Regions from separate parts of the Azorhizobium sp. AG788 genome, predicted to be linked through region 1. Evidence: predicted binding sites of a transcription regulator. Region 1 holds the regulator's gene; each other region holds the start of a gene.
The links. The regulator LexA, encoded in region 1, represses DNA repair genes until DNA is damaged. The targets are predictions, from matches to a motif close to TGTTCNNNNTGTGTTCNG.

Region 1 (5,327 bases):
CGTGCTCGGCGTCGCCCGCATCGCCGGCATCATGGCTTCCAAGCGCACCCATGAGCTCATCCCCCTCTGCCATCCCCTCATGCTGAGCAAGGTGGAAGTGGAAGTGACGCCGGACGAAACCCTGCCCGGTCTTCATGTGGTCGCGCGAGTGAAGACCGCCGGCCAGACCGGCGTCGAGATGGAGGCGCTGACGGCCGTCTCCGTCGCCTGCCTCACCATCTACGACATGGCCAAGGCCGCCGATCGCGGCATGCGCATCGAGAACATCCGCCTGCTTGAAAAATCCGGCGGCCGCTCGGGCGACTGGCGCGCGGCGTGAGCATGACCGGCACGCCCAAGAAGGCCCCGCTCATGCCGGTGGCCGACGCCCTCGCGCTCATCACGCGCGATCTCGATGTTCTGGCAACCGAGATGGTGCCAGTGGACGAAGCCGTGGGCCGCGTGCTCGCGGCCCCGCTCGCCGCCCGCCGCAGCCAGCCGGGTGCCGACATGTCGGCCATGGACGGCTATGCCTTCGCCTATCCCGAGACGCTGGACATCCCGCTGACCCTGAAGGTGGTGGGCGAATCGGCCGCTGGCCGCGCCTTCGACGGCGCCGTGGGGCCGGGAGAAGCCACGCGTATCTTCACCGGCGGCGTCGTGCCGCCCGGCGCGGACACCGTGGTCATCCAGGAGAACACCACGCGGGACGGCGACAGCGTCACCATCACCGTGCCGCTCGCCAAGGGCCGCAATGTGCGCAAGGCGGGCTTTGATTTCGCCGCCGGCACCGCCCTCTTGCCGGCCGGCCGGCGGCTGAATGCTCGCGACGTGATGCTCGCTGCAGCCGCCGATCACGCCATCCTGCCGCTGGCCCGCCGCCCGCGGGTGGGAATCATCCAGACGGGAGACGAGCTGGTCTATCCCGGACAGGCCACCGGCCTCCTTTCGGAGGTGGTGGTGTCCAACGTCTATGGTCTTGCGGCGCTCGCGCGCGAAGCGGGCGCGGAGGTGATCGACCTCGGCCTCGTGCGCGACGGCATGGACGAGACCCGCGCCGCCATAAGCCGCGCCCGTGACCTCGGCATCGATGTGCTCGTTTCCTCTGGCGGCGCCTCCGTGGGCGAGCATGATCTGATGGCCCCGGCACTGAAGGCCGAGGGCATCGCGCTCGCCGTGCACAAGATCGCCTTGCGCCCCGGCAAGCCGCTGATGTTCGGCGCCGGCGGCAACATGCGGGCCCTCGGCCTGCCGGGCAATCCGGTCTCGGCCTATGTCTGCGCCGTGCTCTTCCTGCTGCCCATCCTGCGCCGGATGCAGGGCGAGGATGCCCCGCTGATGGCGACGCGCCCGGCGCGGCTCGGCACCGCCATGCCGGCCAATGACACGCGCATGGATTTCGTGCGGGCGCGGCTGCGTTTCGAGGACGGGCAAGCCATTGCCCATCCTCTGACCAATCAGGACAGCAGCATGCTCTCGGCTCTCGCGAGCGCCGACTGCCTGCTGATTCGCCCCGCTCATGCGCCCGAGGCAAAGGTGGGCGACCCGTGCGAAATCATTCCGCTCAACGCCTGAGACCGGCGTTTACCCGATGTTGAGGCTTGTGGAACAAACAAGAAACAGGTACATAATGTTCCTGATTTGTTTCGCAGGGCGCGGAGCGGATCGTCTCCCGGTCCGATGGGCCTGGTCGCAAGGGGCGGAACCACACGATGCTCACCCGCAAGCAGTATGATCTTCTGCGCTTCATCCATGAGCGCCTGAAGGAAACGGGCGTGCCTCCCTCCTTCGACGAGATGAAGGAAGCATTGGATCTGCGCTCCAAGTCCGGCATCCATCGCCTCATCACGGCCCTTGAAGAACGCGGCTTCATTCGCCGCCTGCCGAACCGCGCGCGGGCGCTGGAGGTGGTGCGCCTGCCGGATAGCGCGGCGCCGGGTCTCGCGGCCGCCCGCAGCGGCGGGCGCGGCTTCTCACCCAGCGTGATCGAGGGCAGCCTCGGGCGCGTGCGCCCGGTGGTGGATGACGAGGAACCAGCCGCCGTGGTGGCCGTGCCCGTCATGGGCCGCATTGCGGCCGGCTCGCCCATCTCGGCCATCCAGACCCGCAGCAACACGCTGAACCTGCCCCCCGAAATGCTCGGCACGGGGGAGCATTTCGCCCTTGAGGTGCGCGGCGACAGCATGATCGAGGCCGGCATTCTCGACGGCGACACGGTGCTCATCCGCAAGTGCGACACGGCCGACACCGGCGACATCATCGTGGCGCTGGTGGATGACGAGGAAGCCACCCTCAAGCGCCTGCGCCGCAAGGGCGCCTCCATCGCCCTTGAGGCCGCCAATCCCGCCTATGAAACGCGCATCTTCGGCCCCGACCGCGTGCGCATCCAGGGGCGGCTCGTGGGGCTCATCCGCCGGTACTGAGGGCGCGTTCGGAAGCGCGGTTTCCGAGAGACGGATTGTTTTGGGACAGTGAGATGCAGCGGGACCATCAGGGTTCCTCCTGCGCATCGTCCGCGCTTCGGCGGCCGGCTGTCTCCGTATCGACGACGGGCATCGGCAGATCCGGGAGCACTGGCATCCAGGGCCGCTGAACGCCGACAGGGCGCGTCGGAACAGTTCGCCAGTGCACAGCGAAGGACTGGCGGATTTGCGCCTGAGAAGGCGCTTGGGTCATGGCGCTCCGCGCCGATTGTCGAGGGGCCCTCTCCGTGGGCGTGTGCGGCTGAGCTGACGGAGCGATGGACTTCTGCCTACCCACGGTTGGCTCCTCCTCCACATGTGCGCGCCTGATTGCCCCGGCATCTGCCGTTGGCGGCATCGGCGGCGCTGAGGACATCGGGCGTATCCCGGATTGGGTGCCTCCGTTCCTTGCCGCCCTTATCTCTCGCGCCTTGGCCCAGCGGGCCTGCTGATCGCGCCAGAGCGAGGCCCGGTGATCGGCCGCCATGCGGCGCGGACGCGTGGCCGGCGGGGCCGGCGGCGGACCATCCGGTTCGGCTTGCGCCGATGCGGGTCTCACCTCGGAAGACGAAGCGTCTGTTTCGGACGGCGTTTCAGGACGGAGCTCGGGCGCGGCTTTAGCCTGCACGCTGTTGCCGGATGCAGCCTGTGGCAGCTCCACGGCCGCTGGTGCGGCCTCTCCCATCGCCGGCGGAGGTTCACCCGCGACCCGATGCGGGGTGGCTATCTCCCCTGCCGCCTGCCCCGGTCGATGAAAGAGCGCCAGCGTCCCCGTGCGGCTCATGTCCTGCGGCGTGAACAGGCGGGCGGCGCAGGCCGAAATGTTCTCGGTCGAAGGGACCTCCGCCGTCACCACGAGGCTCGCTTCCCCGCACGCGGCCGGAAGAGCCTCGGCCTTGCGAACCAATACGATCTTCGTGCCGTCCGGGAGCGGCGCCATACAGCGGCGGGCATCGCAGGCAAAGCCCTGCGCCAGATCGGGCGCCTCCGCCGTGCGCGGATCGGCTTCCTTGCTGAGCCACTGCTCCGCCACCAGCCGCGAACTGCGCGCGCCCGCGATGCTCAGGCGCCCATCGCCGCCGCGCACGGCAACGGTCTGGCCGTTGGCGGCAATCAGCACGTCCGGCCGGGGTGGCGCGCCCAGGAGCAGGAGCGCCGCGACGACGCAGGGCACGGCGGCAAGGCGCAGAAGCCCCCGCAGCAGGCAGAGCGCCAGCAAAGCGAGTGTCGCGAAGGCGGCAGTGCCCGCCCCAACCCAATCGGTGCGCATGTCGGCACCGGGCAGGGCCGCAACCACGTCCGACACCTTCACCATGATGTCGATGCCGAGGCCCATCACCGGCCAGGCGATGAAATCCCAGCCGAACGGCAGGAGAAGCACCCCGAGCAGGCCGAAGGGCATGACGAGGAACTCCACCGCCGGCATGGCCGCGAGGTTGGAGAGGAGGCCCATGATGCCCAGGCGCTGGAAATGCAGCGCCGCATAGGGCGCCGTCGCAGCCCCGGCGACCACGGAGGTCATGGAGAGGGCGGCCAAGAACAGGCCCATGCGCGCCAGCGCCCGCAGCACGAGCGGGCCGGCCGCCAGCCGGCCGCGCAGCCCGGTCCATTGCTCGTAGGCCGCCACCAGCGCCAGCGTCGCGGCGAAGGACATCTGCGTGCCGGGCTCCAGCAAGGATTCGGGGCCGAACGCCAGCACCAGAACCGCCGCTACCGCGACCGTGCGCAGAGTGAGCGCCGCTCGCCCCGCGATCACGCCCACCAGCACGATGGCGAGCATCCAGAAGGAGCGCTGGGCCGGCCAGTCATTCCCGGAGAGCAGGAGATAGACGCCGCTTCCCGCGAGCGCCGTCGCAGCCGCCAGAGACTTGATGGGAAACCCCAGCGCCAGCGGGGGGAAGGCCGCAAGGCCGCCGCGCACGAGAAAGAAGAGTGTACCCGCCACCGTGGCCATGTGCAGGCCGGAGATGGAGAGCACATGGGTGAGGCCGGAGACGCGCATGCTCTCTTCCACCTGCGGAGAGATGGAAGCACGGTCACCCACGACCAGCGCCACGGCGATGTCGGCGGCGGTGCCGCTGAGCACGGCGCGGATGCGCGCGCCGACCGCCTGACGCACCTCGTCCACGAGGCGCCCCATGCGCACGCTGAAGGGAGCCGGCTCGGCGAGCGCGATGATCCGCGGGCGACCGAGCCCGAATCCCACCGCATCAATGCCGCGGAACCAGATATTGCGGCCGAAGTCATATCCACCCGGCAGCGCCGCCTCCATGGGCGGCAGCAGGCGGGCCAGAACGGAGACCGGCGTGCCTGCCGCCGGTGCGCTGCCCCGCGCCACCGAGAGCCGCACGAGCTGCGGCTTCACCGCAAGCCCCTTGCCCTCGGCTGTCGTCACCCGCAGCAGAATGCGATCCGCCTTCGCCCGCCGCTCCACCTGCTCCACGAAACCGGAGAGGCGCACCGGTGTCTGAGGCGGCAGGAGCACCGGGTGCGCGATCCATGCGGTGTGTGCGGTAGCGAGGGCGAAACCGCCTCCGACCGCGGTCAGCCACAGCAGCAGCGCGAAGGCCACGGGCCGCGCCCGCGCACAAAGGCTTGCGACTGCGAGGGCGCCGGCAAGACCGAGGACAGCCGGCAGCGACGGCTCCTGCGCCGCGCCGAAATAGAGAAGAATGCCGCAGCCGAAGCCAACCGGCAGCCAGAGGACCAGCCGGCCGGAAGCCGCCTCGGCACGGACGTCGGCCAACAGGCGGTCGCGCAGGCGGCCGAGGAGGGCACCGGGCCACACCGGGGCGGGGATGAAGACCGGGCGCGCGACAGCGCCGCCGAGCACGCCCGCGCGTGCTTCGGCGGGGCGGCCCCGCGCCCCTGCCCGACCGTCCCCCA
Region 2 (5,327 bases), on a different contig from region 1:
GGCCGACACCGAGGAGGCGAGAGCCGCCGCCGCGCGCCCGCTGCATGTGATCGAAGGCCCGCTGATGGCCGGCATGAACATCGTCGGCGACCTGTTCGGCGCCGGCAAGATGTTCCTGCCGCAGGTGGTGAAGTCCGCCCGCGTGATGAAGCAGGCGGTGGCCTATCTCATGCCCTTCATGGAGAAGGAAAAGCAGGAGATGGGACTCACCGAGGCGTCCGCCGCGGGCAAGATCCTCATGGCCACGGTGAAGGGCGACGTGCACGACATCGGCAAGAACATCGTCGGCGTCGTGCTCCAGTGCAACAATTACGAGGTGATCGACCTCGGCGTCATGGTGCCGGCGGCGAAGATCCTCGAAGTCGCCAAGGCCGAGAAGGTGGACGTGATCGGCCTTTCCGGCCTCATCACGCCTTCACTGGACGAGATGGTGACGGTCGCCTCCGAGATGGAGCGCGAGGGCTTCCATGTGCCGCTGCTCATCGGCGGCGCCACCACCTCGCGCGTCCACACGGCGGTGAAGATCGCGCCGCAGTATCATCGTGGGCAGGCGGTCTATGTGACCGACGCCAGCCGTGCCGTGGGCGTGGTTTCGAACCTGCTCAGCCCCGACACGCGCGAGACCTATGTGGCGGACATCCGGGCGGAATATTCCAAGCTCGCGGAAGCCCACGCCCGCGCCGACGCCAACAAGCAGCGCGTGCCACTGAAGAGCGCCCGCGACAACGCCCTCAAGCTCGACTTCAAGGCCAGCACACCGGTGAAGCCGTCCTTCCTCGGCACCAAGGTGTTCGAGGATTACGACCTCGCCGACCTCGTGCCCTTCATCGACTGGTCGCCCTTCTTCGCCTCCTGGGAACTGACGGGCAAGTATCCGCAGATTCTCCAGGACGAGACCGTGGGCGAGGCCGCCCGCAATCTCTTCAGCGACGCGCAGGCGATGCTGAAGAAGATCATCGACGAGAAGTGGGTCACGGCGAAGGCCGTGGTCGGCTTCTGGCCGGCCAATGCGGTAGGCGACGACATCCTGCTGTTCCGCGACGAGGGCCGCATGGCGCCGCTGGCCACGCTGCACACGCTGCGCCAGCAGCTCGCCCGCCGCGAGGGCCGCTCGAACCTCGCGCTGGCCGACTTCGTGGCGCCGGTGGAAAGCGGTGTGCATGATTATGTGGGCGGCTTCGCCGTCACCGCCGGCATCGGCGAAGAGGAGCGCACGGCCGCCTTCAAGGCCGCCAATGACGACTATTCCGCCATTCTGCTCAAGGCCCTGTGCGACCGCCTCGCGGAAGCCTTCGCCGAGCGGATGCACCAGCGGGTGCGCAAGGAATTCTGGGGCTACGCCGACGATGAGGGCCTCAGCAATGAGGATCTGATCGCCGAGAAGTATCGCGGCATCCGCCCGGCGCCGGGCTATCCGGCTCAGCCCGACCACACGGAGAAGGGTACGCTCTTCACCCTTCTGGACGCCACCGACAAGATCGGGCTGGAGCTCACGGAGAGCTTCGCCATGTGGCCGGGCGCGGCGGTTTCCGGCCTCTATTTCGCGCATCCGGAAAGCGCCTATTTCGGCGTCGGCCGCATCGAGCGCGATCAAGTGGAAGACTATGCCGCGCGCAAGGGCTGGACGGTGGAACAGGCGGAGCGCTGGCTCGCCCCCATCCTGAACTACGACCCCACCCGCCGCGCTGCGGCGGAGTGAGCAGGGGCTGAGGCAAGACGAAGGGGCGGTGATCACGCGATCGCCGCCCCTTTTGTTTGAGCGAAGTGAACCTCTCCCGCTTCGCTACGCTGCCGCCCTCGGTCGGTCCGCCAGGGCCCGATAGGCGAGCGCCTCCGCCAGATGCGCGCGGCCGAGCGTCTCGGCCCCGGCGAGGTCGGCGAGCGTGCGGGCGACCTTGAGCACGCGGTGATAGCCACGGGCGGAGAGGCGCATGGCGTCCGCCGCGTCCCGCAAAAGTGCCGCACCGGCCGCGTCGGGGCGGGCCACCTCGTCCAGCAGCGTGCCGGTGGCTTCCGCATTGGTGGCGATGTCGGGTCGGCCAAGGGCCGCATAGCGCTCGCGCTGGAGGGCACGGGCGGCGGCGACGCGCGCGGCCACCTCGGCCGAGCCCTCCACGGGCGCCGGCAGCACCAGATCGGCCGCGCTCACCGCCGGTACTTCCAGATGGATGTCGATACGGTCGAGGAAGGGGCCGGAAAGACGCGCCTGATACTCCTCAGCGCAGCGCGGTCCGCGCTTGCAGGTGAAGCCCGGCTCCCCCGCCCGCCCGCACTTGCAAGGGTTCATGGCGGCGACGAGCTGGAAACGGGCGGGATAGGAGACGCGGTTGTTGGCGCGGGCGATCATCACCTCGCCGCTCTCCAGCGGCTGGCGCAGGCTGTCCAGCACCTGGGCTGAGAATTCCGGCAGTTCATCGAGGAACAGGACGCCCAGATGGGCGAGCGAAACCTCGCCCGGCCGCGCCTTGAGCCCGCCGCCCACCATGGCGGCCATGGAGGCGGAATGATGCGGCGCGCGGAAGGGGCGCCGGTCGATCAGCGCGCCGTCCTCGATGCTGCCGGCCACCGAGGCGATCATGGACACCGCCAGCATTTCACCCGGCACCAGCGGCGGCAGGATGGAGGGCAGGCGCTGCGCCAGCATGGACTTGCCCGAGCCCGGCGGCCCCACATAAAGCAGATTGTGCCCGCCGGCCGCCGCCACCTCCAGCGCCCGCTTGGCCGTCTCCTGTCCCTTCACGTCCCGAAGGTCGAGCCCTCCTGAGCGGGCGTCGCGCAGCCTTGGATCGGGCCGCGCCAGCACCTGCCGCCCGGTGACGTGATTGGCGAGCTGGATGAGGGAGGATGGCGCGAGGATCTCCATCTCCGGGCTCGCCCAGGCCGCTTCCGCACCGCAGGCCGCCGGGCAGATGAGGCCGTGGCCGCGGGCATTGGCGCCGATGGCCGCTGGCAGCACGCCCGCCACCGAAGCGATGGAGCCGTCGAGGCCCAGTTCCCCCACCACGGTAAAGCCATTCAGCGCATCGCTCGGAATGGCGCCGATGGCGGCCATCAGGCCGAGCACGATGGGCAAATCGTAATGGGAGCCTTCCTTGGGCAGGTCGGCGGGGGCGAGGTTCACGGTGATGCGCCGGGCGGGCAGCGCGAGGCCGGAGGCGATGAGCGCGGCGCGCACCCGCTCCTTGGCCTCGGTCACGGCCTTGTCCGGCAGCCCGACGATGGTGAAGGCCGGCAACCCCGCCGCCACATGGACCTGAACGTCCACGGGCCGGGCCTCGACGCCCTCGAAGGCGACGGTTGCGACGCGTTGGATCACGCTTGCGCCCCCTCACAAGCCAACCTCAAGGTTGCAAGCCTAGACGGGCGGATTGCATGAGACAAGAACAGATTGCGAACAACGCTTGATGGGGCCTTTATCCGCAAGGGCCGGCTTCCCGATGGCCCGCTTATGGCGATCGGCGCGACAAGGGCGGGGAAAGGACACCGCCATGACCTATCATGCGCCCGCCACCGCCGCCGCCCGGCTCTTCATCGCTGCCGCACGCCACGCACCCGCCGGCCTTCCCGGCCCGCTCACGCGCATGCTGCTGAAGATCGCGGTCCTGGCACCGCTGGTGATTGCGGCCTTTGCGTTGCGCTATGCGGCGTTCGCCTGAGCTTCAGGCCTCAGCCGTGGCGCGCGGGTTCATCGCCATGGCGCGCACCACGAACTCGCCATCAAGGAACGGGGGCTGCTTGTAGAAGCCGGCCAGCCAGCTGGCCAGCAGGCACAGCTCCTCCAGCTTCACCAGCTCATCAAGGGAATCGTCGGGAAAGCGGATCTCGAACGCCTCGCTCACCGTTTCCATCACCTGCTCGACCTGCTCCTGATCGAGCCCGAGATCCTTCTCGATGCTGGCATGACGGGTGAGCTGGTCCTCGGGAATCCCATATTCGTCGCGGATCAGTTTTACGATCCAGCGGAACATGTTCATCCAGTTCTTGACCTCTTCGGAGCCGCGCATGCCTTCCCCGCGCATCAAGCATCGATGAACAGGGCAAACGATGCTCCTGTGGCCGTACCACCCGAACCTTGGTTCAGGCTGACTCCGAAGGCCCGAAAAATGGAGCCGCCACAGGCTCTAAGCCGCCGTCCGCAACGGCAGGGGCGAGCATCACGAGCTTGGTGCGCCCGCCCGGCAGCGCCGCGAGGGTGACCTGTTCGAAACTGCGGATGGCACCGTCCGATGCGCAGAAGGTGCGCAGGCCGCCTTCCCGTCCCAGCACGCCCTGCGCATGCCACAGGCGGGCAAAGAGCGGAGAGTCTGCCATCAGGCCCGCCACCAGTCCCGCGAGTGCGGGTTCGGCGAGGTGGCGCGACGTATCGGCGCGGAATTCCGCCAGCACCCGGCGCGTGCGCTCCGCATGGTCGGGGATCAGCGCCACGGCGGCGGGATCGAGGAAGAGGAAGCGCAGCAGGTTGCGCTCCGCCGCCCCATCAAGCCAGCCCCGGAAGAGGTCGGCGGCCGCAGCGTTCCACACCTGCGCCGTCCATGTTCCGTCCAGCACATAGGCAGGCTCCGTCATGCCGGCGACGAGGCGGGCGAGCGCGCCGTGGGGCGGGAAGGCATCAGGCGCCGGCGGGTGCGGGTCCTCGCGGCCGGCCAGATCGAACAGATAGGCCCGTTCGGCGGGCGACAGGCCGAGCGCCTGCGCGAGGCGGGAGACGGCCGAGGCGGAAAGCGCCATCTCGCGCGCCTGCTCGATCCAGCTGTACCAAGTGGCGGAGAGGCCGGCGACCTGCGCCATCTCCTCGCGGCGGAGGCCCGGCGTCCGCCGCCGCCGGAGGTCCGTGAAGCCATGGGCCGCAGGGTCCAGTTTCTCGCGCCGGGTGCGGACGAAATCGGCGAGGGCGCGGCGGCGGGCGGCGTCTGAGGCATGCGGCATGGTGGTTTTTATACCAGTATAATTTTCCCTCTGGCACCGGTTTCAGAAGCGTTCCAGCTTTGCGGCGCTCGTCACGCCTCCGCGCCATGTCGCGGGATGTGGCGGGGCGAGCCGTGCTAGACCGTTGGGTGGCAAGCTGCTGCCCCTATCAGGACATGCCCCATGACCGCTTCCTCCGCCGCCAGCCACCCCGCCCCTCAGGGCCACGAGGGTCTCGTTTCGGCGCACTTCAGCCCGCAGGCGCAGGCCTATGTGGCGAGCGAAGTGCATGCCAAGGGCGCGGACCTTACCGATCTCGCCGCCCGTCTCTCCGGCGCAGGCGTCGATCGCCTTCTGGATCTGGGCTGCGGCGGCGGCCATGTAAGCTTCACGGCGGCCCCCCTGGTGCGGCACGTCATGGC
Region 3 (5,327 bases), on a different contig from region 1:
GCTCCAGCACCCAGCGCGGACGGCGGGTGGCCTGGATGGTCTGCGACAGGATCACGTAATCGAAGCTGTCGTCCGGATAATGGGCGAGGTCCACGTCCGCGTCGCCCTGCACGATGGCAAGACCGCGGGCGACGCCGGCATTCACGCCCTCCCGCGAGAGTTCGATGCCGCGCGCGTCGCAGCCGCGCGTGGTGGCGAGAAGGTCGAGCAGTTCGCCGTCACCCGAGCCCACATCGAGCACGCGCGAGCCGGGGGCGACCATCTCGGCCACCACCACAAGATCGACGCGCCCGCCCTGCGAGCGCACCGCGCTCTCATCCAGCGTCCGGTCCCGATAGGCCATGGTCTAGCGCGTCCTCGCCGGAGGCAGGCCCGCCGCGCGGGCGGCGCTGTCGAGGAAGCCGCGCGAGATGTCGAACAGCTCCGGCTCCTCCAGCAGGAAGGCGTCATGGCCCTTGTCGCTCTCGATCTCCGCATAGGAGACGCTGGCGCCGGAGGCGTTGAGGGCGTGGACGATGGCGCGGGAATCCTGCGTGGTGAACAGCCAGTCCGAGGTGAAGGAGACGACGCAGAAGCGCGTCTTGGAACTGCGGAAGGCGTTGGCGAGCACGCCGTCATAATCCGCCGCGAGGTCGAAATAATCCATGGCGCGGGTGACGTAGAGATAGGAATTGGCGTCGAAACGCTGCACGAAACTCTCGCCCTGATGGCGCAGATAGCTTTCCACCTGGAAGTCGGCATCGAAGCCGAAGGTGGGCAGGATGCGGTTCTGCAGCCGCCGGCCGAATTTCCGGTGCAGCGCCTGATCGGACATGTAGGTGATGTGCGCGGCCATGCGCGCCACCGAGAGCCCGCGATGGGGGGCGACGCCCTGGTTGAGATAGTCGCCGCCACGCCAGTCGGGGTCGGCCATCACCGCCTGCCGGCCCACCTCGCCAAAGGCGATGTTCTGCGCCGAATGGCGCGCGGCGGTGGCGATGGGCAGGGCACAGAAGACCCGCTCGGGATAGCTCGCCGCCCATTGCAGCACCTGCATGCCGCCCATGGAACCGCCGGCCACGCAGAACAGGCGCTCGATGCCCAGATGATCGAGCAGCATGGCCTGCGCATTCACCATGTCGCGGATGGTCACCACGGGCATCTCCAGCCCGTAGGCCCGCCCGGTGGCCGGATTGGTGGAGGAGGGCCCGGTGGTGCCCATGCAGCCGCCGAGCACGTTGGCGCAGATCACGAAGAAGCGCTCGGTATCGATGGGCTTGCCGGGGCCGACCATGGTCTCCCACCAGCCGGGCTTGCCCGTCACCGGATTGATGTTGGCCACGTGCTGGTCGCCGGTGAGGGCGTGGCAGACGAGAATGGCGTTGGAGCGGTCGGCGTTCGGCTCGCCATAGGTCTGATAGGCGACCTGAAGCCCGCGCAGTTCGACGCCCGCGTCCAGCCGCAGCGGCTTGTCGGCTCCGAAGCGCACGAGCGGCGAATGGGGCTCATCCGCTTCCCGGCGTGCCTTCACATCTTCCGCCGTCTGGCGTCCCGTCTCGATTTTGACCGTTTCTCCCATGCCGCCACCAAGCGACGCGGAGGGTCCCCTGTCAAGCCGCCTCGCCTCCGGAACGGAGCGGTCCGCGCGGCAGCCTTAACGGCGCACCGTCACTGCCCCTGGCAGAGCGGATCGATCTGCGGACAGCCCAGCGCGTTGCGGGTGGTGTTGGGATCTGGCACGCGCCGCTCCCGGCTGGCGACGGAGCCGGTCACGTCGCCGTCTTCGCGTTCTTGCGCCGCCGACGGGTTCTGCGGCACTGGCACGCGCACCCCGTTGGAATAGGTCCGCACCGCCCCGCCGGAAGGACTGGTCTGTGTCACGCCGCCCGTTGTCTGGGCGCTGGCGGAATGGCCCGCACTCGCCGCCGCGAGCGCGCCGGCCACGAGGCCGATGATCAGGATGCTTCCGTGCCGCATGTCGTCCTCCCGTCTCGCCGGCGCGTCTGGTCGACGGCGCGCCCTGCCAGACCAACGGGGACGGGCGTGCCTTGTTCCTGCCAAAGTTCGGCAGCCGGCCGCGAGGAACGCAGAACAGAGTGCGATCCGGGGCGGCGCTCCGATTCGGACGGGCTTTGTTCGCGTCGTGTTCGTGGGGCTTGCGCCGGCTGTCCCGTTTCGGGACGGGCAGGGCGGAGGGGAACGAAACCGGCACCGGCGCCCTCGTCCGATTCGGGCGCCCTTCGTCCCGCCCCTGTTCCGGCCATTCGGGCGGCAGCACTGGACGTGTCGCCTTTGCGTCCCGATATGGTACAGAGCTGTCCCCCGAGCTGCCGGACCCCGCCGACCGAATGGATGACGTCACCAAGCTTGCCGTGCTGCCGCCGTCCATCAGGGCGCGGGGCGTCACGGCCGTGCTCGGCCCCACCAACACCGGCAAGACCCACCTCGCCATCGAGCGCATGCTGGGACACGAGAGCGGCCTCATCGGCCTGCCGCTCCGGCTGCTGGCGCGCGAGGTCTATCAGCGGGTGGTGGAGCGGGTGGGCGCCAAAAACGTGGCGCTCATCACCGGTGAAGAGAAGATCAAGCCGAAGAACCCGCGCTACTGGGTGGCCACCGTCGAGGCCATGCCGCGCGACGTGGATGTGGCCTTCGTTGCCATCGACGAGGTGCAACTCGCCACCGATCTCGATCGCGGCCATGTCTTCACCAACCGGCTGCTGAACCGGCGCGGCCGCTTCGAGACCATGCTGCTGGGCTCGGCCACCATGCGGCCGCTGATCCAGAAGCTCATGCCCGGCGTCACCATGGTGGAGCGGCCCCGCCTCTCGACCCTGATGTTTGCCGGCGAGAAGAAGATTTCCCGCCTGCCGCGCCGCTCGGCCATCGTCGCCTTCTCGGCGGAGGAGGTCTATTCCATCGCCGAATTCATCCGCCGCCAGCGGGGCGGGGCGGCTGTGGTGATGGGGGCGCTCTCGCCCCGCACCCGCAATGCGCAGGTGGAACTCTACCAGAACGGCGATGTGGATTATCTCATCGCCACCGATGCCATCGGCATGGGCCTCAATCTCGACGTGGACCATGTGGCCTTCGCCTCGGACCGGAAGTTCGACGGCTGGCAGTTCCGCCGCCTCAACCCCATGGAGATGGCGCAGATCGCGGGCCGCGCCGGCCGGGCCATGCGCGATGGCACCTTCGGCACCACGGGCCGCTGTCCGCCCCTCGACCAGGAATTGGTGGAGCGGCTGGAGGCTCACGATTTCGAGAACGCACGGGTGTTGCAGTGGCGCAACGCCGTGCCGGACTACCGGACCATCCGCACGCTGACGGACAGCCTCGCGCTCCCGCCGCGGGAGGAGGGGCTGACCCGCGCACCCACCGGCGACGACGTGCAGGTGCTGGAAATCATGAGCCGCGACGCGGACGTGACGGCCCGCGTGACCTCACCTGCGGTGGTGGAGCGGCTGTGGGACGTCTGCCAGGTGCCCGACTATCGGAAAGTTTCCCCAGGCGCCCATGCGGAGCTGATTTCCACGCTTTTTCAGTATGTCGGGACCGGTGGTCGCATCCCCGACGACTGGTTCGCGCGTCAAATCGCCTTGACCGATCGCGCGGAAGGAGACATCGACACGCTGTCGAGCCGGATCGCGCAGGTGAGAACCCTCACCTTCGTAGCCAACCGGCCCGATTGGCTAGGGGACCCGGAGCACTGGCAAGGCGTCACAAGAGGGGTCGAAGACAAGCTGTCCGACGCGCTTCACGAACGATTGGCACAACGTTTCGTGGACCGCCGGACCAGCATGCTCATGCGACGCCTGCGAGAGAACACGATGCTCGAGACTGAGATCAGCAAGACCGGCGATGTTACCGTGGAAGGCCATGTGATCGGCCATCTCCAGGGATTCCAGTTCGCACCAGACCCCACCGCCGGCGGGGAAGAGGCCAAGGCCCTGCGCGCCGCCGCGCAGAAGGCACTGGCCGGGGAGATCGAGACCCGCGCCAACCGCCTGTCGCAGGCGGTGGACGAGGCGTTCGTGCTCAGCCATGACGGCACCGTCCGCTGGACGGGTGAGCCGGTGGCCAAGCTCATCCCCGGCGACGAGGTGCTGAAGCCCCGCTTCAAGATCATCGCCGACGAGCATCTGACCGGCCCCGCCCGCGATCAGGTGGAGGCGCGCCTCACGCTGTGGGTGAACGCCCACATCGAGAAGCTGCTCGGCTCCCTGAACAAGCTCGCCACCGCCGAGGACATCACCGGCATCGCCCGCGGCATCGCCTTCCAGATCGTCGAGTCCCTCGGCGTGCTGGAGCGCACCAAGGTGGCCGAGGAGATGAAGACCCTCGACCAGACCGCCCGCGCCACGCTGCGCGGCTATGGCGTGCGGTTCGGTGCCCATCACATCTATCTGCCCGCGCTCCTGAAGCCGGCCCCGCGCACGCTGGCGGCGCAGCTCTATGCGCTGAAGCACGGCGGCCTGCAGCAGAAGGGCCTCGACGAGCTGCCGCATCTGGCGGCGAGCGGGCGCACCTCCATTCCCGTGGATCACGAGATCCAGAAGGGCCTCTACCGGGCCGTCGGCTTCCGCGTCTGCGGCGAGCGGGCGGTGCGCGTGGACATCCTGGAGCGTCTCGCCGACCTCATCCGCCCGGCGCTGGCCTGGCGGCCGAACTCCCCCGGCCCGAAGCCGCCGGGTGCCGTGGACGGTCGCGGCTTCACCGTGACGGTGGGCATGACTTCGCTCGCCGGCTGCTCGGGTGAGGATTTCGCCTCGATCCTGAAGTCGCTCGGCTATCGCATGGAGCGCCGCGCGGCCCCGCCGCCGGAGGCCGAGACCGCCGCTGTGACCGAGGCTGCGCCCGCGCCGGAAGCGGCCGAGCCGCTGACGCCGGCGCCGGAAGGCGCCATCGAAGCGGACCTGCTGTTCGAGGCCTCCGAGGCGCCCGCTCCGGTTGAGGCGCATGAAGATGTGCCCCATGAGGACGCCCCGCACGAAGAGCACGACGCGCCGGTCGAAGAGGTGGCGGAAGCCGCCGAGACCGAGGCGGTGATCGCGGAGAGCGCCGATCCCACCGCTGCCGAGAGCGCAGAGGAAGTCGGCGCCGTGGAAGCCCCTGCCGCTGGCGACGCGACCCCCGCCGAGGCGGCGGAAGCCGTGGCCGGCGAGGCGAACCCCGAAGAGCCGGCCCTCATCGAGGTGTGGCGTCCGGGCCGTCCGCCGGGTGCGCCGCGCCGCGAAGGCGCGCCGGGCCAGAAGCGCGAGGGTCGCGGGGACAATCGTGGCGGTGAACGCCGCGACGGTCGCCCCGGTGGCCAGCGCCGCAACGGGCCTCCCGGCGATCGCCCCGGC

Region 2: the regulator LexA is predicted to act here: its motif matches at 3,380-3,397, upstream of DFO45_RS22025 (YifB family Mg chelatase-like AAA ATPase).
Region 3: the regulator LexA is predicted to act here: its motif matches at 2,113-2,130, upstream of DFO45_RS09715 (helicase-related protein).

Annotation. Positions count from the first base shown of each region.
Region 1 is NZ_SOBM01000002.1:266,640-271,966, reverse strand. Features, by position in the region: gene moaC (cyclic pyranopterin monophosphate synthase MoaC) at 1-319, shown strand, start outside; gene glp (gephyrin-like molybdotransferase Glp) at 322-1,554, shown strand; gene lexA (transcriptional repressor LexA) at 1,692-2,402, shown strand; gene DFO45_RS05265 (ComEC/Rec2 family competence protein) at 2,470-5,327, opposite strand, start outside.
Region 2 is NZ_SOBM01000009.1:152,201-157,527, forward strand. Features, by position in the region: gene metH (methionine synthase) at 1-1,699, shown strand, start outside; gene DFO45_RS22025 (YifB family Mg chelatase-like AAA ATPase) at 1,784-3,316, opposite strand; gene DFO45_RS25015 (hypothetical protein) at 3,489-3,656, shown strand; gene DFO45_RS22030 (phosphopantetheine-binding protein) at 3,660-4,004, opposite strand; gene DFO45_RS22035 (helix-turn-helix transcriptional regulator) at 4,078-4,926, opposite strand; gene DFO45_RS22040 (class I SAM-dependent methyltransferase) at 5,089-5,327, shown strand, end outside.
Region 3 is NZ_SOBM01000003.1:407,361-412,687, reverse strand. Features, by position in the region: gene metW (methionine biosynthesis protein MetW) at 1-343, opposite strand, end outside; gene DFO45_RS09725 (homoserine O-acetyltransferase) at 347-1,558, opposite strand; gene DFO45_RS24910 (hypothetical protein) at 1,648-1,956, opposite strand; gene DFO45_RS09715 (helicase-related protein) at 2,328-5,327, shown strand, end outside.